2 regions of the Kosakonia sacchari SP1 genome follow, and region 1 is predicted to be linked to the other one. Evidence: predicted binding sites of a transcription regulator. Region 1 holds the regulator's gene; the other holds the start of a gene.

Region 1 (12,548 bases):
GTTCCTGTTCCATGCTGCCGCCGGTGGTGTCGGGTTGATTGCGTGTCAGTGGGCAAAAGCACTCGGCGCGAAACTGATTGGTACCGTGGGTTCCGCGCAAAAAGCGCAGCGCGCATTACAGGCGGGCGCCTGGCAGGTGATCAACTATAGCGAAGAGAATGTGGTGGAACGTGTCAAAGAACTCACCGGCGGTAAAAAGGTGGCGGTGGTGTACGACTCGGTAGGGAAAGACACCTGGGAAACGTCGCTTGATTGTCTGCGACGTCGCGGATTGATGGTGAGCTTTGGCAACTCTTCCGGCCCGGTGACCGGCGTGAATCTGGGTATTCTTAACCAGAAAGGCTCGCTCTACGCCACTCGCCCTTCCCTCAATGGCTATGTCACTAACCGGGAAGAGTTGCAGGAAGCCAGTAATGAGCTGTTTTCGCTGATTGCCAGCGGGGTTATCAAAGTGGATGTGGCCGAGAGCCAGAAGTTCGCGCTACACGATGCACAGCGGGCGCATGAAGTGCTGGAGAGCCGGGCGACGCAGGGCTCCAGTCTGTTGATCCCTTAAGCTAATCGCCTGAAAGAATTAGGGCTTCCCGTGGGAAGCCCTTTCTTTTTTAGTTCGGCTGCATTGTAGGGTACAGCGCGATGAATTCGTTAACGTCGCGATAGTGACAGATTTAATAAGTAAATCCTATTCGGTTCTAAGCAATGTACCTGGAAAAGTCTTCGGTATGTGACGAACCACGCAATACTTTAGTAACGCCAACGGTTATTGCGTTGATAACGTGGAACCTTCGGTTCTTTCACGGCACGGATAATCCAGACAACGGCGACGGCCAGCAGCAGCCATGGCAATAGCTTGATCATCAACGCGAAAAGCCCGCCGAGGAACATAACAGCCGTTGCCACCAGCAACGCCGCAATGATGCCCAGCAGCGAAACGCCGGTCACCAGCAACATGATAAAAAAGCCTACGACAAACAGTAATTCCAGCATGATGGATCTCCCCAAGAGGTAACTCTCGCTGTTATTACAAGAAACATGCCAGGAAAAATTAGCTTATTTATCAATAAAAAAGCTCCGCAACAGAAGGCGGAGCTTAGTGAATTTGACTATCTTTTGGTTAAATTTTAACGCTTTGACGCCACCAGGTTGAGCGCGTGTTCCACCACCGCGATATCCGCACCGGCTTTATGCGCATTTTCACTCAGATAACGACGCCATTGGCGCGCGCCGGGAACGCCCTGAAACAGCCCCAGCATATGGCGCGTGATATGCCCGAGATACGCGCCCTGACTCAGTTCGCGCTCAATGTAGGGATACATAGCACGTACCACGGCGACCGGATCGGCATCTGCCACGTCTGCGCCAAAGATCACCCGATCAACAGACGCCAGAATGCCTGGGTTCTGATACGCTTCGCGACCGACCATCACGCCATCCATATGCTCCAGATGCGCTTTGGCTTCTTCCAGCGATTTGATCCCGCCGTTGATGGCCATTGTCAGGTGCGGAAAATCACGCTTCAACTGATAAACGCGAGGGTAATCCAGCGGCGGGATTTCCCGGTTCTCTTTCGGGCTTAACCCTGAAAGCCACGCTTTGCGCGCATGGATGATAAAGCTTTCACACTCGCCTTTTCCGGCCACGGTGCCAATAAAGTCGCAGAGAAATTCGTAGCTGTCCTGATCGTCAATGCCAATACGCGTTTTGACAGTGACCGGAATTGACACCACATCACGCATCGCTTTGATGCAATCCGCCACCAGTTGCGCTTCGCCCATCAGGCACGCACCAAAACGGCCATTTTGCACGCGATCAGACGGGCAGCCGACGTTGAGGTTAATTTCATCATACCCGCGCGCTTCGGCCAGCTTCGCACAATGAGCAAGCTGCGCCGGATCGCTACCGCCGAGCTGCAACGCTACCGGATGTTCTTCTTCGCTGTACGCCAGGTAATCACCCTTGCCATGAATGATGGCACCGGTAGTGACCATTTCAGTGTAGAGCAACGTCTGGCGCGACAGCAGGCGCAAGAAGTAGCGGCAATGTCTGTCCGTCCAGTCAAGCATCGGCGCCACGCTAAACCGGCCATTCCACTGTTGAGAGGAATTGAGCGTCGTTGCGTTGGTTTGATGGGGGTTTGTCATTTCAGGGTTACCGTGCATTTTGGACAGTTTTAAATAGGTTTGTCGTATCTGATTTCCGCTCAGGTCCGGCCATCGCCGACGCCTGAAATAGCGGGGGCATTATTCTAGCATAGAGAAAGCGCGTAAACCTGCTGACACAACGTATGACCTACATTCCCTGTGGATATATGCACGGGGTCGCCTTGCGCAAAACGGTACCACTACCTAACATTTTTGGTAGGCATAGGAAATGTTCATTAATAGCGAAAGCTATTTATCACCGTAATGGGTCAAAGGGAGTTCAAGGAAATGACTAAACCGTATGTACGTCTTGATAAAAACAATGCCGCTGTGTTGCTCGTCGATCACCAAACGGGCTTGCTGTCATTGGTCAGGGATATCGATCCAGATAAATTCAAAAATAACGTGTTGGCGCTGGCCGACCTCGCTACGTATTTTAAACTACCCACTATTCTGACAACCAGCTTCGAGACAGGTCCGAATGGCCCTCTCGTGCCGGAGCTGAAAGCGCAGTTTCCCGATGCCCCCTATATTGCTCGCCCGGGTAATATCAACGCCTGGGATAACGAGGATTTTGTGAAGGCAGTAAAAGCAACGGGTAAGAAACAGTTGATTATTGCGGGAGTGGTGACGGAAGTTTGCGTGGCATTTCCGGCGTTATCGGCCCTGGAAGAGGGCTTCGAGGTGTTTGTTGTCACCGATGCGTCAGGTACATTTAATGAAATTACCCGTCATTCAGCATGGGACCGTATGTCGCAGGCCGGGGCGCAATTGATGACCTGGTTTGGTGTTGCTTGTGAATTACATCGCGACTGGCGTAACGACATTGAAGGTTTGGGCAACCTGTTCTCTAACCACATCCCTGACTACCGCAATCTGATGACCAGCTTCAACAAGATGAGTGGCAAATAATCCCGCCAGGCTTACTTATCTGATTTATAAGCTATAAAAGAGAACCGGAGGCATTAAGCCTCCGGTGAGAACATCTTAGAATGTGACGCTCAGTTGTGCGCCTGCACCCCAGGTCTCATCTTCGCCGACCAGCCCCATTAAATCGACATGAACGCGGTTAAACGGTGCAAAACCGACACCGCCAGTGAAGACGTTTTTATCGTCACCTTTCACATCCGCACGGTAACCGGCACGCACCGCCAGCCAGCTAAGCGGGCGAACTTCCGCACCGACGCCAACATATTGGGAGTTTTTCTCGCTCTTGAAACCTTTGGTTTCGGTTAAATCCCCGTCAGCGCTCAATGTCACCAGATCGTTGTGCCAGGCCGCGCCAGCCGTCACCACCGGGCTAATCTGATAGGTGTCTTTGTAATTGGTGACATCACCGGTTCTGCCATTGCGAATACGAATATTCTGAGTATCGATATCGCGGGAGATAAGGTTGGTGCCGGTTAAACCAACAGTAATGTTTTCACCAAAGTCTGCGGCGGCACCGACATCGATGTTAAAGCCGGTGTCATCGGTACGATAACGGCTGTCTCTCAGGTCGCTGCTCTTATAGTCATAAATAGACGCGGTGTAGTTGTAGACCCAGGTTTTTTGCAGCTTCGGCGTCACGCCAAGGGACAACGGCACACCAGCGACTTCAAACTGGCGCGCCATGGCGATACCAAAGTCGGAGACAATTGCCGCACGGCCCGCTGCGGTCGAGTTGAGGTTTTTGGTGATCTCTTCGCTACCGTTTGGCGAAACCACCGCGCCTAACGCTTCGCCTACGGCAAAACCGGTGTTGTTCTGAATATTGCGCAGGTAATCAATATCCTGTTGATCGATATTCGAGCTAACGCGAGCGTGCGCATACGCTTTGGTGACAAAAGCCAGCGAGAGCACATCATTTGGAATGCTGACCGCAATGCCTGCGGCAGCTTTGGCCTGCGCGGTTTTGCCTTTCAGGAACACCAGTTCGTCGGCCAGATCTTTCGCCGCGCTCTGGAACTGATTGACCGTGCCAATCGGATTGGCAATGATCTGCGCGGCGGTCAGGTTATCGACCACATCCTTGTAACCATCAATTTTGTCATTGATGTTATCGATTTCATCGCGAAGATTATCTTTGTCGGTAATTTGCGCCTGAACGCTCGGCAGGATAATCGTGACGTCATCTTCCGGCTTGGCTTTCGCCAGCAACGCCGGGTTGATGAGTGCCCCACTACCATAATTTGCCGATGCAACCCCCGTTCCTCCCATTGCATCGTTACGTGCTTCTGCCCAGGTATTGGCTGCTCCTGCTTGATTTGCCGCAAAGAAGGAGACAGCGATAGCGACCACTGAAAGTTTACGTTTTTTATTCACAATATGTGTCTCGTAGCCAGATGAGTTTTTTAAGCCTGTTTATTTTAAAAGAAACAGGAATTCACTATTGCTGCGAACAACGACCAAAAAAGAAGCTAAATCAAGTGAACGTACAGGATATATATGAACGTTATAGTTATTGAGGAAACTCTCAATATTTATAGAAGAGGATATTCATTTCGGGAAGGAAAGTGAGAAAAGGAGTTTACGGGCGGCGATCTCGGTGTTTTGGGCAGGACATGGTAAAGTGTGGGTTTCTATTTCCCCGACCAGAGAGCGCAAATGGATAAGACCACTTCGCAAGAGATGTTAGTGCAGGCTGAAAAGCTGTGCGCGCAGCGCAATGTGCGCCTGACTCCCCAGCGCCTTGAAGTATTGCGATTACTAAGCCTGCAACAAGGGGCGATCAGCGCCTATGATTTGCTTGATCTGCTGCGCGAAAGCGAGCCGCAAGCAAAGCCCCCTACCGTTTATCGCGCGCTTGATTTCCTGCTGGAGCAAGGATTTGTCCACAAGGTTGAGTCCACGAACAGCTATGTGCTGTGTCATCTTTTTGATCAGCCGACTCATACTTCTGCGATGTTCATTTGTGACCGCTGTGGTTCGGTGAAAGAAGAACAGGCCGAAGGCGTGGAAGATATTATGCATGCGCTGGCGGCGAAAATGGGTTTTGCCCTGCGCCATAATGTCATTGAAGCCCATGGTCTGTGTGCGGCTTGTGTGGAAGTGGAAGCCTGCCGCCATCACGATCATTGCCAGCATGACCATAGCGTCCCGCTAAAGAAAAAATCGCGATAATAGTCTCTCGTCTTTTTTCGGCTATTTATTACCTACGCCACAACTTGCCAGGTTTCGCTTTTTAACGACGGCGAGCAAGCACATACTGCGACAGCCCTAAGTCAGGCAAGCTTAAACAGAGGGATGCGATTAGAACGCAAAATCTGGAAGCTTGTAAGCCAAATGAATGCGGTTCGAGCTCATAGATGTGGAATCTGGGGGGTGGTACATCCTTGTACCTTCGGGCAGGGTAGCCTTTCAGAGGGTTAACACATTTGAGGGGATGTGTTGGCTACCAACGGTAATCATTACGCGTTTCCCAGTCCGTCACTTCTTTTTCCGCCTGATCTTTCGCGTAACCGTAACGTTCCTGGATTTTACCCACCAACTGATCACGTTTACCTTCAATGATCGTCATATCGTCATCGGTGAGCTTGCCCCATTTCTCTTTTACAGTACCTTTAAACTGTTTCCAGTTACCGCCGACTTCGTCTTTATTCATCATGGACTCCTTATCGTTCGGTTTAAAATGACGTTCTCGCCGTGCTGAACGTACTGATTATTGTAGTCAGGGATTCGGCATTATGAATTTTATTCGGAATCTTTAACCATCCAATAAGATAAAAGCAGCGTAAACGAGGCGAGAAAAATCGTACACAACGACGAGAAATAAAGCGGGATCAACAATCTGTAGCAGCAAACCAACTGTTGTTACGCCAGTGGCGACGCCATATCAGCGCCAGCGTCAGCCCACGCAGAGCAAGGAACACAGCGAGCGACAGCCACAAACCGTGATTACCCAAGACAGGCACGGTGAGTAGCGTAACGGCAAACCCTGCCGCCGCCAGCGCCATGCTGTTACGCATTTCGGCCGCGCGCGTCGCACCGACAAACATACCGTCCAGCAGATAACACCACACTCCCACTAACGGTAAGATGACCTGCCAAATCAGATAATGCCCGGCAAGCTGTTGCAGCGCGGGTAGCGACGTTAACAACGCGATAATTTGCTGACCCGCCAGTGCATAGACAACAGCAAAGAACAGCGCTACCAGACCGGCCTGCCGGCAAGCAGCCCGCCAGATATGCATCAATTGGCTGCTGTCTCTGGCACCGTAAGCCTGCCCGGAGTGGGCTTCAACCGCATACGCGAAACCATCCAGCGCATAGGCGGTAAAGGTCAAAAACATCATCAGCACCGCGTTTGCCGCCACCGTCTCATCCCCGAGTCGGGCGCCAAACACCGTTATCGAACCAAAGCAGAGTTGCAGCAGCAGCGAACGCAGCATGATATCGCGGTTCAGCGCCAGCAAACGCCGCACGCCGCCGCGCCATGCATTTTTCAGTGTCAGTAATGGAATGCCGCGCATCACCAGTACGTGTCGCACCATCCATAAGCCAATGGCGAAGGTGGCATATTCCGCGATGACCGTGGCAAGTGCTGCACCTTGCACATTCATATGCAGCCCCATGACCAACCACAGATCGAGCACGATATTGAGCAGGTTCCCCACCACCAACAATATCACGGGTGCGCGCGCATACTGCACGCCGAGCAACCAACCGAGCAATACCAGATTGCCCAGCGAAGCGGGTGCGCTCAACCAGCGGATATCCAGGAACCGTCGAGCCTGTTCCAGCACCGCCTCGCTGCCGCCGGTGATATGCAGCGCCAGATCGATAAGTGGCGTGCGCAGCAGAGTAATTAACACACCGGCTCCAAGCGCCAGCAGCAAAGGCTGGACTAACGCCCGCGCCAGCGCGGGCGCATTCTTCGCGCCGAACGCCTGAGCTGTTAGCCCGGTGGTGCTCATGCGCAAAAAAAGCAGCAGCATAAAGAGGAAACTGGTCGCCGTTGCGCCAATCGCTACGCCGCCCAGGTAAACCGGGCTGTCCAGATGCCCCACTACCGCCGTATCCACCAGCCCCAGCAACGGGACGGTGATATTCGAGAAGATCATCGGCAGCGCAAGCCGCCAGAGCGCTTTGTCGGATGCGGTTAGCAGAGGCATGGTATGAATGTGAACATTAGTGAGGGAAAAGTAGAGATCGCTGCGGAACCTGAATCAGCCCCGCAGCAGAGCGAATGTGCGTTACAGCCACGCGCCATTACGAATGACACCGACCGCTAACCCTTCGATGGTGAAGTTTTGATCGCGCAGATCGACGACGATCGGCGAAAACTCGCTGTTTTCAGGCAACAGTTCGACCGTGTTACCCTGTTTTTTCAGACGTTTGACCGTCACTTCGTCTTCAATACGCGCAACAACAACCTGGCCGTTACGTACATCCTGCGTTTTGTGCACCGCCAGCAGATCGCCATCCATAATGCCAATGTCACGCATCGACATGCCGCTAACGCGCAGAAGGAAATCTGCGTGAGGTTTAAAGAGGCTCGGATCGACCTGGTAATGGCCTTCGATATGCTGCTGCGCCAGCAGCGGCTCACCCGCAGCGACGCGACCAATCAGCGGCAAACCAATATCGTCCTCTTCTTCTTCAAGCAACAGGCGAAGACCGCGTGATGCGCCAGATACGATTTCGATAACCCCTTTGCGCGCCAGCGCTTTGAGGTGTTCTTCCGCCGCATTTGGGGAACGGAACCCCAATTGCTGTGCGATTTCCGCACGCGTTGGTGGCATACCGGTTTGAGTGATGCGATCGCGAATAAGATCGAACACCTCTTGCTGCCTGGCCGTTAATGCTTTCATCCCGCCCCCTGGGTGTATATACAGTTATGCTGTGAGTATATACAGCTAAAGGCGATTTTGGAACCAAATTTAAGCAAAAAACCATGGCGTTATCGAATTCTGGAAGCGTTATCCAAAATGTGACCAGAGTAATGCGATCCAGGTAAACATTGCCAGCAGGATGGACATCAGCACCGCCGCCGACCCCATATCCTTCGCCCGCCCGGAAAGTTCATGGAATTCCGAACCAATACGGTCTACTACGGCTTCGATGGCACTGTTCAGAATTTCGACAATCATTACCAGCGTCACAGAACCAATCAGCAGTACGCGCGTCATGGTGTCAATATCGAGCCAGCAAGCGATTATAATTGCCAGGATAACCGCAACGGATTCCTGACGAAATGCCGCTTCATTAATCCAGGCGGCGCGAACGCCTTTCCAGGAATATCCAGCGGCTTTAATGATCCGGGTGAAACCGGTAGTATTATTAGCCATTTAAAAGAACCTTTTTATTAAATTGGCGTCAATGTCTCAGCAAGCGCGCAGCGGTACAACAGAAATTATGTGCGCTTTCTGATATTCTTGCGGCGCAATGGCACTATTAACCAGAGGCTTTACATCCTTTATGTCCGGCTGGCCACGAATTTACTACAAATTACTGAATTTACCATTAAGCGTGCTGGTAAAAAGTAAATCGATCCCCGCAGAACCTGCACAGGAACTGGGTCTCGATACATCACGCCCCATCATGTACGTGCTGCCTTATAACTCAAAGGCTGACTTACTGACTTTACGCGCGCAATGTCTGGCGCATGAGCTGCCCGATCCCCTGGAACCGCTGGAAATCGACGGCGCGTTGCTGCCGCGTTTCGTGTTTATCCACGGCGGCCCGCGCGTGTTCACCTATTACGCGCCGAAAGAAGAGTCGATCAAGCTGTTCCACGACTACCTGGATTTACACCGCAGCCATCCCGATTTGGATGTGCAAATGGTGCCAGTATCGGTGATGTTTGGCCGTTCGCCCGGGCGCGAAAAAGGCGAAATTAACCCGCCGCTGCGCATGCTGAACGGCATCCAGAAATTTTTTGCTGTTTCCTGGCTTGGCCGCGACAGCTTTGTGCGTTTCTCACCACCGGTTTCGCTGCGCCGTATGGCGACCGAGCACGGCACCGATAAAATTATCGCGCAGAAACTGGCGCGCGTGGCGCGTATGCACTTTGCCCGCCAGCGTCTGGCCGCAGTAGGCCCGCGCCTGCCGGCGCGTCAGGATTTATTTAACAAATTGCTCTCTTCAAAGGCGATTGCCCGCGCCGTTGAAGATGAAGCGCGCAGCAAAAAGATCTCCCATGATAAGGCGCAGCAAAACGCCATCGCGCTGATGGAAGAGATTGCCGCGAACTTCTCCTACGAGATGATCCGCCTGACTGACCGCATTCTGGGTTTTACCTGGAACCGTCTCTACCAGGGCATTAACGTGCATAATGCCGAGCGCGTACGTCAGCTGGCGCACGACGGCCACGAAATTGTCTATGTGCCCTGCCATCGCAGCCATATGGACTACCTGTTACTCTCCTATGTGCTCTATCACCAGGGGCTGGTGCCGCCGCATATCGCTGCTGGTATCAACCTGAATTTCTGGCCTGCCGGGCCGATTTTCCGCCGGCTGGGCGCTTTCTTTATTCGCCGGACATTTAAAGGCAACAAGCTTTATTCCACCGTGTTCCGTGAATATCTGGGTGAGCTGTTCAGCCGCGGTTATTCGGTGGAGTACTTCGTTGAGGGTGGACGTTCGCGCACCGGGCGTTTGCTGGATCCGAAAACCGGTACGCTGTCGATGACCATCCAGGCGATGCTACGCGGCGGTACGCGCCCCATCACGCTGGTACCGATTTACATCGGGTATGAACACGTGATGGAAGTGGGTACTTACGCCAAAGAGCTGCGTGGCGCGACGAAAGAGAAAGAGAGCTTGTTGCAGATGGTGCGTGGCTTAAGCAAGCTGCGTAACCTCGGTCAGGGTTATGTGAACTTCGGCGAACCGATCCCGCTGATGAACTACCTGAATCATCATGTTCCGGAGTGGCGCGAAGCCATCGATCCGATTGAATCCATCCGCCCGGCGTGGTTAACGCCAACGGTGAACACCATTGCCGCTGACCTGATGGTGCGCATCAACAACGCCGGTGCGGCTAACGCCATGAACCTGTGTTGTACCGCGCTGCTGGCCTCCCGCCAGCGTTCACTGACGCGCGAGCAACTGACCGAGCAGTTAAGCTGTTATCTTGAGCTGATGCGCAACGTGCCTTATTCGCCAGATTCGACCACGCCTTCGGCCAGCGCCAGCGAGCTTATCGATCACGCGCTGCAGATGAACAAGTTCGAAGTCGAGAAAGACACCATCGGCGATATCATCATTCTGCCGCGTGAGCAGGCGGTGTTGATGACGTACTACCGCAACAACATTGCGCATATGCTGATGCTGCCGTCGCTGCTGGCAGCCATTGTTACTCAGCACCGCGCGATCTCCCGTAGCGAGATCCTGCGCTACGTCGAGTTACTCTACCCGATGCTGAAAGCCGAGCTGTTCCTGCGCTGGGAAAAAGCGGAGCTGGCACAAGTGCTGGAGAACCTGACGCAAGAGCTACTGCGCCAGGGCTTGTTGACGGTGAAAGACGATCGTCTGAGCATCAATCCGGCGCACTCCCGCACCTTGCAACTGCTGGCAGCAGGCGCGCGCGAAACCTTACAGCGTTACGCCATTACTTTCTGGCTACTGAGCGCCAATCCGGCGATGAACCGCAGCACGCTGGAAAAAGAGAGCCGCACGCTGGCGCAGCGCTTGTCGGTACTGCACGGCATCAACGCGCCGGAGTTCTTCGATAAAGCGGTATTCAGTACGCTGGTGCTGACGCTGCGCGATGAAGGTTATATCAGCGATACCGGCGATGCGGATCCGGCACGTACCTTAAACGTGTACCAGATGCTGGCGGACTTGATAACGTCGGATGTGCGTCTGACGATTGAGAGCGCGACGCAAGCGGAAGCGTGAGGGTAAATTTTCCCCTCTCTTCACGGAGAGGGGAAAAAACTCAAGGCAAATGCAGATAACTTAACGCCAGCCCTAAAAACAGCACCAGCCCAACATAGTTATTGTTCATAAACGCTTTAAAACAGGCATCGCGGTCGCGACCAGCAATCAATGTTTGCTGGTAAACAAACAGCGCACCGGCAATCAGCACCGTCCCGTAATACGTCCAGCCCAGCCCATTCAGCCAGCCAATAGACGCCATCAGCACCAGCACAGCCACCTGCAAAATCCCGATAATCAGCTTGTCGAAACGACCAAACAAGATAGCCGTCGACTTAATACCAATCTTCACATCGTCATCACGGTCAACCATCGCATACTGCGTATCGTACGCGACTGCCCACAGGATATTGGCGAGAAACATGATCCAGCAGCTCAGCGGCACAGACTCACTCACGGCGGCAAACGCCATTGGAATCGACCAGCCGAACGCTGCGCCGAGCACCACCTGCGGCAGGTGCGTATAACGCTTCATAAACGGGTAAACCCACGCCAGCGCCAGCGCCGCGACGGAGAGCAAAATGGTCATCACATTCAGCGTCAGCACCAGCGCGAAGGCCAGCAGCACCAGCACCACAAACAGCACCCGCGCTTCATTTTCCGTTACCGCGCCGCTTGGCAACGGGCGATTCGCCGTGCGTTTAACATGACCATCAAATTTACGATCCGCATAGTCATTGACCACGCAACCGGCAGCGCGCATCAGCCAGACGCCCGCGACAAAAACCAGCAAAATCCACAGCGGCGGCACGCCCGGCGTCGCCACCCACAGCGCCCACAGCGTTGGCCACAGCAGCAGTAAAGCGCCAATTGGTTTGTCCGTACGCATAAGCCTGTGAAAGGCCAACAGCTTATTCTGCGTGAGACTCCACTCCATTTTCTTTTTCCTCTTAGTACAGCGGCGATGCAGGCAAAAACAGTTCGGTCAGCATCAGCGGTTTTCCGCCCAGACGCAGACGGGAACGGCGTCCCCAGAGCTGCTCATGACGACCAATTTCAATAAAGTCACGCGTAAGCGTAGATGAGGTAAAGAGATATCGCCCAAGCGGCGTTTTACCCAGGGTTTGCAGCGCCAGTTCCGGGCCGCTCAGTGTAGATTCCGGCACCACGGTGCGTCCGGCGAGCCAGGGTTCCCCGTCGGCGCAGAGAATAATTTCCCGCAACCAGTAACGATCCTCCTTCGGCAGACTGTCGCGTTCTTCGGCGATCTCATCCACCGTCACAAAGCCTTCCCGAATCAGCGTAACGCTGACCGTCTTGCCTTGTTGCTCAAAACGTTTGGTCATCGAATCTTCCAGCAACAGCCACTCGAGCAGTTGCGGTTCAAGCGCGGGAATTGCGTCTACGTAGCGCAGCGCTCGCAGTTGCGTAAGCGCAGGGTGTGACATGCCTTACTCTCCGGTACATAACGTAGCGTTATTGTATCGCAGAACCGGCGCACGGGGCGGGGAAACTTCATTCAGTTTTCATCAGCGCAACAGATGCGCAACAGCGCGCATCTGCGCCGGAAAAAAAGGTGCGTCAGGCGACGCACCAGTTGCTGCA
Region 2 (12,548 bases), 110 kb from region 1:
TGCCTAAGTAGATACCGCGATCGAGACAATCTCGCGCTTCCTGCGCTGAACCTGTGAAACAGTGCAGCACCGCGCCGGGCAACTTATCCAGCCACGGATCCAGCAGCGTCAGAAAGCGGTCGTGCGCATCGCGGCAGTGCAGAAACACCGGCATGTTTAGCTCGGCGGCCAGCGACAGCTGCGCGCCGAAAGCGTACTCCTGCTCCTGCGGCGTCGAAAAATTACGGTTGAAATCCAGCCCACATTCACCCACGGCAACAACTTCCGCTGTAGCCGCCAGCGTGCGGATCGCCTCTGCGGTTTCATCCGTCCAGCTACTGCTATCGTGCGGATGTACGCCAGCGGTGGACCAGCAATAACGATAGCGTTGAGCGAGTTGCTGTGCCTGCTGGCTTTCATGCAGGTTGGTTCCGGTAATGAGCATACCCGTCACACCCGCCGCTTGCGCCCGCGCCACAGTGTCATCCTGGTCTTTTGCAAACTGACTGCTGGTTAAATTCACACCGATATCAAACATGCTTTTTCCCATACAACAACCGCCCTGACGGGCGGCTGGTAGTTACTCTTCGCTGGTTTCTGTTTCGTTCTCTTCGTCCGGAATGCGACGCTTACCGACGTAGAAGCGAGCAAAAAAGACGCCGACTTCGAACAGGCAATACATCGGGATTGCCAGTAAGGTCTGCGAGAAGACATCCGGTGGTGTTAGCAACATGCCGACAACGAATGCGCCAACCAAAACGTACGGACGTTTTTGCCGCAGATCGGCAGGTGTGGTCACGCCCATCCAGCACAGCAGCACAATGGCAACCGGCACTTCAAACGAAACACCAAAGGCCATAAACAGCGCCATCACGAAGCTGAGGTAACTGGCGATATCGGTGGAAACCTGCACACCTTCCGGCGCGGTGTGTGTCAGGAAACCGAAGGCCAGCGGGAACACCACGAAATAGGCAAACGCCATGCCGATGTAAAACAACAGCGAACTGGAAACCAGCAGCGGCACTACCAGACGACGTTCATGCTTGTATAGCGCCGGAGCGACAAACGCCCAGACCTGATACAAAATGACCGGCGCGGAAAGGATCAGCGACACCATAAAAGTCAGCTTGATCGGCGTAAAAAACGGTGAGGCCACGTCGGTGGCAATCATCGTCGCGCCCAATGGCATCTGCTTGATGAGCGGTGCGGAAACCAGTTGGTAGATATCATTCGCGAAGTAAACCAGCGCGAGGAAAATCACGATAACGGCGATGATGCAGTTCAGCAGACGCTTACGCAGCTCAATAAGGTGTGCGATCAGCGGTTGGGTATCGTCTACAGCCATGTTCAGGATTTATCACTTGAAGAAGGTGTGGAGTCGGAAACCGGCGAGGCCGCTTGCACCGTAGACGTCACCTGCGGCGCTTTTTTCGTTTCTGCAGCGTCAGGGACTTGCTGCGGCGAACTGGCCTGGTTTTCAGCAGCGGCAGGCGTAACGCCTTCATGCTGCGCTTCGTTATCTTTTACCACCGGGTTATGGATGGTATGTGCTTCATCGCTGGCTTTTTCGGCATCGTTAGCACTATAGGAGCGCTTCATTGATTCCGCCGCCTGGCGCAGCTCATCCATCGACTGCTTTAACTCTGGCGTCAGGTTTTCCAGGCTCGCTTTTTCCACCTTTTTCAGGCTGTCCTGAAACTCCTGCAGCTTCAGTTCCTGCGTCAGTTCATTCTGCACTGTCGTGGCCAGCGAGCGCAGCGCGCGAACCCAGCCCGCCACAGTGCGCACAGCCACGGGTAGCCGTTGCGGCCCTAATACCACGAGGCCAATGATGAAAACGAGTAACAGTTCGCCAAAACCTATATCGAACACGAATTACACCTGCTCTTTGTCGTGACGTTTTTCGTCTTTTTTAGCGTCGTCGGATGTCTCGCTGTCGGAAAGAGACTTTGCCGTAAAATCCGCATCTTGTGCCGATTTATCCTGCTTTTCCTCTTTATCTTCGTCACCCATGGCCTTTTTGAAGCCTTTAATGGATGCGCCCAAGTCGGAACCAATAGAACCGAGCTTTTTGGTGCCAAACAGCAGCACAACGATGACCGCAATAATCAACAACTGCCAAATGCTGATACCACCCATACATAGTCCTCTGTAACAGATGATGTTAAAAAGAGGCCCCAGTATACACTTTATCCATTAAGCTGCCTCTTTGTTGACAGCTTCTGTGCACCAGGCCCACCCGGGCGGCGTTTCGCTTATCGTGTTTTATACCAACCCACACACCAGGCCAGAACGCCACCTACCATTAGCCATGCAGGCGTTAAACCCCATTCTGGTCGATTAATCAGTAACAATGTGCCGCTCAATAATAAGGTCGCGCCAATGCCGAACAGATAACGAGATTGCCCCTGCCGAACATGGTTTACCTGTAATTCATTGGCAATCTTATCCACGCTTTGCTGCAAATGCTTGCCTTGCTGCAACCCGTTGTAGATCAGTTCAGGAATTTCCGGCATTTTCTCGATCCAGAATGGGCCTTTCTCTTTCAGCGCTCTGACCAGCGCTGGAATACCCACCTGATCTTTGATCCACGTTTCAAGGAAAGGTTTCGCGGTTTTCCATAAATCCAGTTGCGGATAGAGCTGACGGCCGACACCTTCGATATAGAGCAAGGTTTTCTGCAACAACACCAGCTGCGGTTGCACTTCCATATTAAAGCGACGTGCCGTGTTGAAGAGGTTGAGCAGCACATGACCAAAGGAGATTTCCGCCAGCGGCTTTTCAAAGATCGGCTCACAAACGGTGCGAATGGCAAACTCGAACTCTTCTACATTGGTATCTGGCGGAACCCAGCCTGAATCCACATGCAGCTCCGCCACTTTGCGATAGTCGCGGTTAAAGAAGGCGATAAAGTTTTCCGCCAGATAGCGTTTATCTTCTTTGTTCAGCGAACCGACAATACCGCAGTCAATACCGATATATTGCGGATCTTCCGGATGGTCGTAGCTAACAAAAATATTACCCGGATGCATGTCGGCATGGAAAAAGCTGTCGCGGAATACCTGGGTGAAAAAGACCTGCACACCACGTTCGGCCAGCAATTTTAAATTGGTGCCGTTTTTCTCCAGCGCAGCAACATCGGAAACCGGAATGCCATAAATACGCTCCATCACCAGCATGTTTTGGCTGCAATAATCCGAGTAGATTTCCGGTACGTACAGCATTGGGCTGTTTTCAAAGTTGCGGCGCAACTGGATCGCGTTAGCGGCTTCACGCAGCAGATCCAGCTCATCAATCAGCGTCTTCTCATACTCGCGCACCACTTCACGCGGGCGCAGGCGGCGACCATCCGGTAACAGGCGTGGAACCCAGCCCGCCAGACGGTAGATCAGTTTCAGATCCGCTTTGATAACTGGCAGAATGTCCGGGCGAATGACCTTAATCACCACCTCTTTGCCACTCTCTTTCAACCGCGCTGTATGCACCTGCGCAATGGACGCAGAGGCTAGCGGTTCAATGGCGAAGTCATCAAACCAGGTTTCAACCGGAAGATCACCCATCGCTTTTTCAATTTGCTTTTTAGCAAGATGACCATCGAAGGGGGCAACGCGATCCTGCAACATCGCCAGTTGATCGGCAATCAGCGGCGGGAATAAATCACGGCGGGTAGACAACATTTGCCCGAATTTAATCCATACCGGCCCCAGCTCCTGCAAGGCAAGACGCAGGCGTTCCCCAAGCGGTTTATCTTTATGCCGGTTCGGCATCCAGAACAACAAGCGACGCCAAATCCGCAGCGGCAGGGTGATACGCATTTTGGGAATGAGCTCATCAAGCCCGTAACTTAAAAAGGTTTGGATGATGAAATAGAGGCGCCGTAATTCTCCAGGCGTCATTTGCCCTCCAGTTTATCCAGGCGTTTGGCTAAGGCATCCGCAGCCCTTTCGACAGCAGCCGTTTCTTCAGCAAACCAGGCAACTTCCAGTCCGCCCGGCGCAAGGCGCCACTCTTCCGTTATCACTTCAGCGACATAGCGTTGCTGGCGTTGAAAACCGTGTTGCAGAAAGCGTGCCCCACCGCGCAGGAATTTACTGATCCCCTCAGCAGCGATATCGCCTGTCCATGGCGCGAGGATCTCGGCAGGATCGAATTCCGCCAAATCCATCAGCGAAACCAGGTTTTGCACTACCTGGATATCGCCCTGCACTTCCAGCTCGCCGCTGCGAATAAGCGCGGTCAGCTGCTGGCGGTCGCGCAGCTTCGGCAGTACCCGCAGTTGCGTAATCACGGAACAGTCGGCCTCCCCTTCCCACTCGCCTAACACATCAATCTGGCGCTCACTGAACACCAGCACAAAGGGAGAAGAGAACTCTTGCAGCACTACGCGCAACACCTTGCCATGCAAACGCTGGCGCGCGGGTTTCAGCGCGCCTTCACGGTATAAAAACGTATTCAATACACGTTCAATTCCGGCGGCAACCATCGGCTTAAAAGGCATACGCACTCCTGTCAGAATTTGTAGCCACGGTGCAGAGCAACGATACCGGCCGTCATGTTGTAGTAATCGACGTTTTCGAAACCGGCGTCCTGCATCATCGCTTTCAGGGTCTCCTGATCGGGATGCATACGGATAGATTCAGCAAGATAGCGATAGCTTTCCGCATCGTTTGCTACCAGTTGACCAATACGCGGCAGGACGTGGAAAGAGTAAGCGTCATAAGCTTTGCTCAGCGGTTCAATAATTGGCTTGGAAAATTCGAGCACCAGCAGGCGGCCGCCCGGTTTCAAAACGCGGAACATGGATCGCAGCGCTTTCTCTTTTTCCGTCACGTTACGCAGACCAAACGAGATAGTGATGCAGTCGAAAGTATTGTCCGGGAACGGCAAGGCTTCAGCATTTGCCTGCACATATTCTACGTTACCGATCACGCCGAGGTTGCGCAGTTTTTCGCGCCCCATTTTCAGCATCGAATCGTTAATATCTGCCAGTACAACCTGGCCGGTTTCGCCCACCAGGCGGGAGAATTTCGCCGTCAGATCGCCCGTACCACCGGCCAGATCGAGAACTTTCTGCCCACGACGCACGCCGCTGCAATCAATGGTAAAGCGCTTCCATAAACGGTGAATGCCCATCGACATCAGATCGTTCATCACGTCATATTTTGACGCGACCGAATGGAAGACGTGCGCCACCATGTCGGCTTTGTTTTCTTTGGCGACGGTCTGAAAACCAAAGTGTGTTGTCTCTTTTGAATCTTCCGCCATCTTAGTGCCTGCTATTCAAGAAATTGTTTGTGAAGTGTATCAGATTGGAGGCGATTGCCCTACGATTCAACCACCCGAAGAAGCCTTCGAGTCAGGCTCATCGCCCGCGGCCATGCTATCTAATGCATTGTCTTCAAAGCAATCGAGGGAATCGTTTTGCCCGGAACGCAAACGGAACTCTTCGTCCTGATCCTGCGCTTGCGCCGCTAATTCCGGATTAATCTCGCGTTTGATTTCAACACCGAGCCCGCGAAATGCCTCTGTCTGGGCCAGCAAATTGCCGCGCCCGGAACTCAGTTTTTTCATCGCCTGACGGTAATTGTCCTGCGCTTTATCCAGGCTCTGACCAATGGATGACATGTCGTCAACGAACAGGCGCATTTTGTCATACAGGCGGCTCGCCCGCTCCGCGATCTGCTGCGCATTGCGGCTTTGATGTTCATAACGCCACAGGTTGGCAATGGTGCGTAGCGCCACCAGCAGCGTGGTAGGGCTGACCAGCATAATGTTATTTTTCAGCGCTTCGGTGATCAGTTCAGGCTGCCTGTCCAGCGCAATCAAAAAGGCCGGCTCCACCGGAATAAACATCAAGACATAATCCAGGCTGCGCAGCCCCGGCAGTTGCTGATAATCCTTACGACCAAGCAGGCGAATATGGTTTCGTACCGAGGCGATATGTTCTTGTAACGCGCCTTCGCGCGTAAAGTCGTCGTCGGCATTGAAGTAACGTTCGTAGGCGACCAGCGTCATTTTGGCGTCGATCACCACATCTTTGCCCTGCGGCAGACGCACGATCACATCCGGCTGCATCCGCGCGCGATGGTCATTTTCAATACTGACCTGGGTTTCGTATTCATAGCCTTCACGCAGACCAGAGGCTTCCAGTACGCGGGTCAGCACCACTTCGCCCCAATTACCCTGGGTTTTGTTATCGCCTTTCAGCGCACGCGTCAGGTTTATCGCTTCCTGCGCCATCTGGGCATTGAGCTGTTGCAGGTTGCGAATTTCATGCGCCAGCGTATGCCGTTCACGCGCTTCCTGACCAAAGCTATCCTGCACCTGGCGGCGAAAACCATCAAGCTGTTCGCGCAGCGGCGTTAACAGCCCGTTCAGACTTTGCCGGTTTTGCTCATCGACGCGGCGATTGCTCTGCTCAAAGATGCGGTTAGCGAGATTTTCGAACTGCTCGCTCAAGCGCTGCTCGCTGCTGTGCATCTGGCGCAGTTTCTCTTCGGCATGTAATTGCGTAGATTCAAGCCGGGTCGTCACTTCGCGCAAATCAGCTTCCAGCGAGCTATTGATATGTTGCAGGCTACGCAGTTCGTTATTGAGCAACTCGCACTCTTCGCGCCAGTGTTCGTTTTGGGTTATCTGCTGCCGGGCGGCGCTCAGTTCGCTAAAGACATCACGCTGCTCCGCGAGCAGATCCGCCTGCTGCTGCGCCCCGCGCCAGCTTGCTGCCAGCCAGCCGACCAGTAAACCCGCCAGCGCAACGGCTGCCATGACGATGATTGAAGTGTCCACCACGTCCCCTTAGTGATAACGCATATAGCGGAGGATTGTGCTGTATAAACGTCCAGTTTGGAAGGGGTTTTCCTGCGAAGCCGTTCGCAAAAAGAAAAGGCCGAACGCGTCGGCCTTAGCAAATGGGAAGGTGAATTACAGAAGACGACGCGCCGCTTCCACCACGATTTTCACCGCGTGGCTTTCGGTCTGCTTCATGGTTTCCGCATTCGGGATCTCTTGCTGGGTGCGGTTCACAATCACACCGGCAACCATGCCTGCACGCAGCCCCTGGCTTGCGCACATGGTCAGCAGCGTGGCGGATTCCATTTCATAGTTCATCACGCCCATCGACTGCCACTCTTCCATGGAACCTTTAAAGCGGCTCACCACGCGGCCAGAGTAAGTGTCGTAACGCTCCTGGCCTGGGTAGAAGGTGTCAGAAGAAGCGGTAACGCCGATATGTTTCGTCGCGCCAATCGCATCCGCTGCCGCAACCAGCGCAGTAGTGCACTCAAAATCCGCCACTGCCGGGTATTCCATCGGCGCAAAGTGCAGGCTCGCGCCGTCAAGGCGCACGGACGCGGTGGTGATCAGCACGTCGCCAACATTAATGTGCGGCTGAATCGCACCGGTGGTGCCCACGCGCAGGAAAGTGCGGATGCCAAGCTGCGCCAGCTCTTCGACGGCGATAGAGGTTGACGGGCCGCCGATGCCGGTGGAACACACGATAACCGGTTTGCCATCCAGCTCTGCACGCCAGCTGGTGAATTCGCGGTGGGAGGCCAGTTTGACCGGCTTATCCATCAGCGCGGCGATCTTTTCCACACGCTCCGGATCGCCAGGGACGATGGCCAGCGTAGCCCCTTGTAAATCGTTTTTGGTGAGGCCGAGATGAAAAACATCAGACTTGGACATAACAGACTCCTCTGTGGTCGGTTTTATCAGTAGAGGCAAAAAGATACTTTACAGAAGGCACGGACATAATTTCGTGACTGATATCACCATGAATGAAACTGATTGCATTTCATTTCCATAAATTAGTGACTTACATCACATTAACATGTCATATCCCACAACTCAGCAGCAAAGATAGTCTACGGCACGGTGATTTGCGCGCGCGGCAGGCCTTCCCGTCTATAGTTATTGAAGCGCTAAAAAAGGTATGGAGAATGCCATGACAACCAACAACACACCAGGCTTTGCACCTGCGGCTTCACCCCTTGCTTCAACCGTTGTTCACACGCCGGAAGACGCCTTAATCGCGGGCGAAACATCGATTCCGACACAGGGCGAGAACATGCCCGCTTTTCACGCCCGACCGAAAAATGCCGAAGGCCCCTTGCCGATTGTCATTGTGGTACAGGAAATTTTCGGCGTGCATGAGCATATTCGCGATCTGTGCCGCCGTCTGGCGCTGGAAGGCTACCTCGCCATCGCGCCGGAGCTCTATTTCCGCCAGGGCGATCCGAATGATTTTGCCGATATTCAAACCCTGCTGAGCGGCCTGGTAAGCAAAGTACCGGACGCGCAAGTGCTTGCTGATTTGGATCACGTCGCCAGTTGGGCGGCGCGTAACGGCGGGAACGCTCACCAACTTTTAGTGACCGGTTTTTGCTGGGGCGGACGCATCGCCTGGCTGTATGCCGCGCACAATCCGCAGTTGAAAGCCGCCGTCGCCTGGTATGGCAAGCTGGTGGGGGATAAATCGCTCAATTCTCCGCGTCACCCGGTGGATATCGCCACTGAACTTACCGCGCCAGTGCTCGGTTTATATGGCGCACAGGATACCGGCATTCCGCTGGAGAGCGTGGAAACCATGCGCCAGGCGCTCAGAGCCGCGAACGCCAAAGCGGAAATCATCGTCTATCCTGAAGCGGGCCACGCGTTTAATGCGGACTATCGCCCAAGCTATCACGCGGAATCCGCCGCCGATGGCTGGCAGCGGATGCTGGCATGGTTTGCGCAGTACAGTAAAAAGTAAGTTTTTTTGCGCCGCCGGTTTCATACCGGACGGCGCGGTAAAGCTTACTGTTGGCGCAGGTTCTGCGCGGCTTTCACCATGTTTGCCAGCGCGCTACGGGTTTCCGGCCAGCCGCGGGTTTTTAGGCCGCAGTCCGGGTTCACCCACAAGCGTTGTGCGGGGATGCGCTGTGCCGCTTTCTGCAACAGCGCTTCAATCCACTCAACGCTCGGTACGTTCGGCGAGTGAATGTCGTACACACCTGGGCCGATTTCGTTCGGGTACTCAAACTCTTCGAATGACTCCAGCAGTTCCATATCCGAGCGCGAGGTTTCAATGGTGATCACATCGGCATCCAGCGCGGCGATGGAATCCATGATGTCGTTGAACTCGCAATAACACATATGGGTATGGATCTGCGTGTCATCTTTCGCCACCGCCGCGTTAATGCGGAAGGCTTCCACACCCCACGCCAGATAGGCATCCCAGTCGCTGCGACGCAGCGGCAAGCCTTCACGCAGTGCCGGTTCATCAATCTGGATAATGCCAATCCCCGCCGCTTCCAGATCCGCCACTTCATCACGCAATGCCAGCGCGATTTGTTTGGCGATGGTTTCGCGGCTCACATCTTCGCGCGGGAACGACCAGCAAAGAATGGTCACCGGGCCGGTCAGCATCCCTTTCACCGGTTTATCGGTCAGCGACTGCGCGTACTTCGCCCACTCCACGGTAATGGCTTCCGGGCGGCTGACGTCGCCGATAACCACTGGCGGTTTCACGCAGCGGGAGCCATAGCTCTGCACCCAGCCGTTTTGTGTAAAGACGAAACCATCGAGGTTTTCACCGAAGTATTCCACCATGTCATTACGCTCGGCTTCACCATGCACCAGCACGTCTAAACCCAGACGTTCCTGCTCGGCAATCGCCTGTTTGATATGTTCGGCGATACCCGTGCGGTAGTTGCCCGCATCGAGATGGCCTTTTTTGAAATCCAGCCGCAGGCCGCGAATTTCCGTGGTCTGTGGGAAGGAACCGATGGTGGTGGTCGGCCAGGCGGGCAGCTTAAAGCGCTCGCGCTGGGCTTTCGCGCGCTCGGCGTATGGGCTGTTACGCTGGCTATCCTGCGCGGTGATCGCCGCCAGACGCTGTGCCACTGCCGTGTTGTGAACGCGCGTAGAGTGGCGACGTGCCTGAATCGGCGCGCTCCATTCCACCAGTTTTTCCGTATTACCACTGTTTAGCGCATCGCGCAGCAGCGCCAGTTCATGGCATTTTTGCAGTGCAAAGGCGAACCAGCTTTTCACTTCCGCATCCAGACGCGTTTCAACACTCAGATCGATCGGGCTGTGCAGCAAAGAACACGAAGAGGCAACCCACAGCGGACGTTTACCGACCACTTCGTTGATTTGCGCATATTTTTCGCTGAGATCGGCACGCCAAACGTTACGGCCATTCACCAGACCGGCAGAGAGCAACCAGTCGGCAGGCAGACGCGAGTGCAGCTCGGCCACGTTGTCCTTGCCGTGTACCAAATCAACATGCAGCCCCTGAACCGGCAGTGCGGTAATCACATCAAGGTTCGGCGTCACGCCTTCAAAATAGGTGGTCAGCAGCAGCTTCAACTGGCCGGAAAGCGTGTCGTAAGCCGGTTTAAACGCATTCAGCCAGGCTTGCGGCAGCTCCAGCACCAGCGCTGGTTCGTCGATTTGTACCCACTCGATACCGCGTTTTGCCAGCTCGCCAAGCACCTGTTTGTAGACCGGCAGGATGTCGCTCAGCAGGCTTAAGCGGTCAAACTGTTCGCCTTTCACTTTACCCAACCACAGGTAAGTGACCGGACCAAGCAGCACAGGTTTCACCTTGTGGCCGAGCGCCAGCGCTTCGTCTACTTCGTCCAGCAGTTGCGTCCAGGTCAGTTTGAACTGCTGGCCTTTGCTGAACTCCGGCACCATGTAGTGGTAGTTGGTGTTGAACCATTTGGTCATTTCCGCTGCTGCCGCCGGTTCGCCAGTGGGCGCACGACCACGGCCAATGCGGAACAGGGTGTCGATATCCACGGAGCCGTCGTTGTTCTGATGACGAGCCGGCACATTGCCCAGCAGCAGGCTGGTGGTCAGAACATGGTCGTACCAGGCGAAATCGCCCACCGGCAGCAGATCGATACCGGCCTCTTTTTGCTGCTCCCAGTGACGGGCGCGCAGCTCGCGCCCTACCGCCAGCAGCGCTTCACGGGTGGCGTTACCCGCCCAGTAGCTCTCTTGCGCTTTTTTCAACTCGCGGCGCAGGCCAACGCGAGGGAAACCGAGGGTGTGATTCAGTACAGTCATGTCTTCTTCCTCTTTGTATTTTTTAGATTCTGAAGGTCAAACTCTAAATAGTTCGGCTTGCAGGAAGGCGGCAACGCAGCGAATCCCAGGAGCTTACTCCAGTAAGTGACTGGGGTAAGCGAGGCAGCTAACGCACCTGCAAGTCGAAATATGACGAGTTTTAGACGTCCAGATGTTTACACATCCATATTGTGTAGGTACTGTATATTCCTCAAGCGCAAAATGTTCATGCCGGAGTGAAGGACTTTCATGATCGAAATTAAACACCTGAAAACGCTACAGGCGTTACGAAACAGCGGGTCGCTGGCGGCGGCGGCGGCAACGCTGCATCAAACGCAGTCCGCGCTTTCCCACCAGTTCAGCGATCTGGAACAGCGCCTTGGCTTCCGTCTGTTTGTGCGTAAAAGCCAGCCGCTGCGCTTTACGCCGCAGGGTGAAATTCTGCTGCAACTGGCGAATCAGGTGCTGCCGCAGATTAGCCGCGCGCTGCAGGCCTGCAATGAGCCGCAGCAAGCCACGCTGCGCATCGCTATTGAGTGTCATAGCTGTATTCAGTGGCTGACGCCTGCGCTTGAGAACTTCCGCCAGAACTGGCCGCAAGTGGAGATGGATTTCAAATCCGGCGTCACGTTTGATCCGCAACCCGCGCTGCAACAGGGCGAGCTGGATCTGGTCATGACCTCCGACATTCTGCCGCGCAGCGGCCTGCACTATTCACCGATGTTTGATTTTGAGGTGCGGCTGGTGCTGGCGCCGGATCATCCACTGGCGGCGAAAGCACGGATCACGCCGGACGATATCGCCAGCGAAACGCTGCTGATCTACCCGGTGCAGCGCAGTCGCCTGGATATCTGGCGTCACTTCCTGCAACCGGCGGGCGTGAGTCCGTCGCTGAAAAGTGTGGATAACACGCTGCTGCTGATTCAGATGGTTGCCGCACGGATGGGCATTGCGGCGCTGCCGCACTGGGTAGTGGAGAGTTTTGAGCGCCAGGGTCTGGTGGTGACCAAAACCCTGGGCGAAGGATTGTGGAGCCGGCTGTATGCCGCCGTGCGCGACGGCGAGCAGCGTCAGCCAGTAACGGAAGCGTTTATTCGCTCAGCGCGGAATCACGCTTGCGACCATCTGCCGTTTGTGCGGAGCGCGGAGCGACCCAACGGCGATGCACCCACAGCGAGGCCATTATCACCGCACCACCAATAATAAAGCTCGGCCAGTGCGGCTGTTCCTGCCAGATAGCGAGATTAACCAGTAACCCGGCGGGAACATGCACATTGTTCATGATGCCGAGCGTCCCGGCGTCCACCTGTGTGGCGCCGTAGTTCCACATAAAATAACCCAGCCCGGAAGCCACCACACCCAGCCACACCAGCACGCTCCACTGCAGCGTCGTGGTCGGCAGCTTCTGCGGGTTACCCATCACAAACCACGCCACAACGGCGACCACGAATGCGCCAAGATAAAACCAGGCGAACGCATTGTGCTGCGGCATCGGGCGCGTCTCCATCAGG

The links. Region 1 encodes LexA, which represses DNA repair genes until DNA is damaged. Its sites were predicted from a motif close to TNCTGTATGTACATACAGNA; they were not measured.
Region 2: rmuC (DNA recombination protein RmuC) is a predicted target of LexA. The motif match lies at 6,807-6,826, and genes of this name have one in related genera.

Annotation. Positions count from the first base shown of each region.
Region 1 covers NZ_CP007215.2:4,547,077-4,559,624, forward strand. Annotated here, with positions in the region: gene C813_RS44455 (quinone oxidoreductase) at 1-556, shown strand, start outside; gene pspG (envelope stress response protein PspG) at 745-987, opposite strand; gene dusA (tRNA dihydrouridine(20/20a) synthase DusA) at 1,122-2,159, opposite strand; gene ycaC (isochorismate family cysteine hydrolase YcaC) at 2,430-3,053, shown strand; gene traF (conjugal transfer protein TraF) at 3,129-4,445, opposite strand; gene zur (zinc uptake transcriptional repressor Zur) at 4,728-5,243, shown strand; gene C813_RS44485 (CsbD family protein) at 5,515-5,724, opposite strand; gene dinF (MATE family efflux transporter DinF) at 5,903-7,234, opposite strand; gene lexA (transcriptional repressor LexA) at 7,316-7,933, opposite strand; gene C813_RS44500 (diacylglycerol kinase) at 8,042-8,410, opposite strand; gene plsB (glycerol-3-phosphate 1-O-acyltransferase PlsB) at 8,541-10,964, shown strand; gene ubiA (4-hydroxybenzoate octaprenyltransferase) at 11,005-11,880, opposite strand; gene ubiC (chorismate lyase) at 11,894-12,391, opposite strand.
Region 2 covers NZ_CP007215.2:4,661,192-4,673,739, forward strand. Annotated here, with positions in the region: gene tatD (3'-5' ssDNA/RNA exonuclease TatD) at 1-517, opposite strand, end outside; gene tatC (Sec-independent protein translocase subunit TatC) at 560-1,324, opposite strand; gene tatB (Sec-independent protein translocase protein TatB) at 1,327-1,851, opposite strand; gene tatA (Sec-independent protein translocase subunit TatA) at 1,855-2,118, opposite strand; gene ubiB (ubiquinone biosynthesis regulatory protein kinase UbiB) at 2,235-3,875, opposite strand; gene ubiJ (ubiquinone biosynthesis protein UbiJ) at 3,872-4,477, opposite strand; gene ubiE (bifunctional demethylmenaquinone methyltransferase/2-methoxy-6-polyprenyl-1,4-benzoquinol methylase UbiE) at 4,489-5,244, opposite strand; gene rmuC (DNA recombination protein RmuC) at 5,311-6,768, opposite strand; gene udp (uridine phosphorylase) at 6,904-7,665, opposite strand; gene C813_RS45025 (dienelactone hydrolase family protein) at 7,925-8,731, shown strand; gene metE (5-methyltetrahydropteroyltriglutamate--homocysteine S-methyltransferase) at 8,776-11,037, opposite strand; gene metR (HTH-type transcriptional regulator MetR) at 11,287-12,240, shown strand; gene C813_RS45045 (carboxylate/amino acid/amine transporter) at 12,128-12,548, opposite strand, start outside.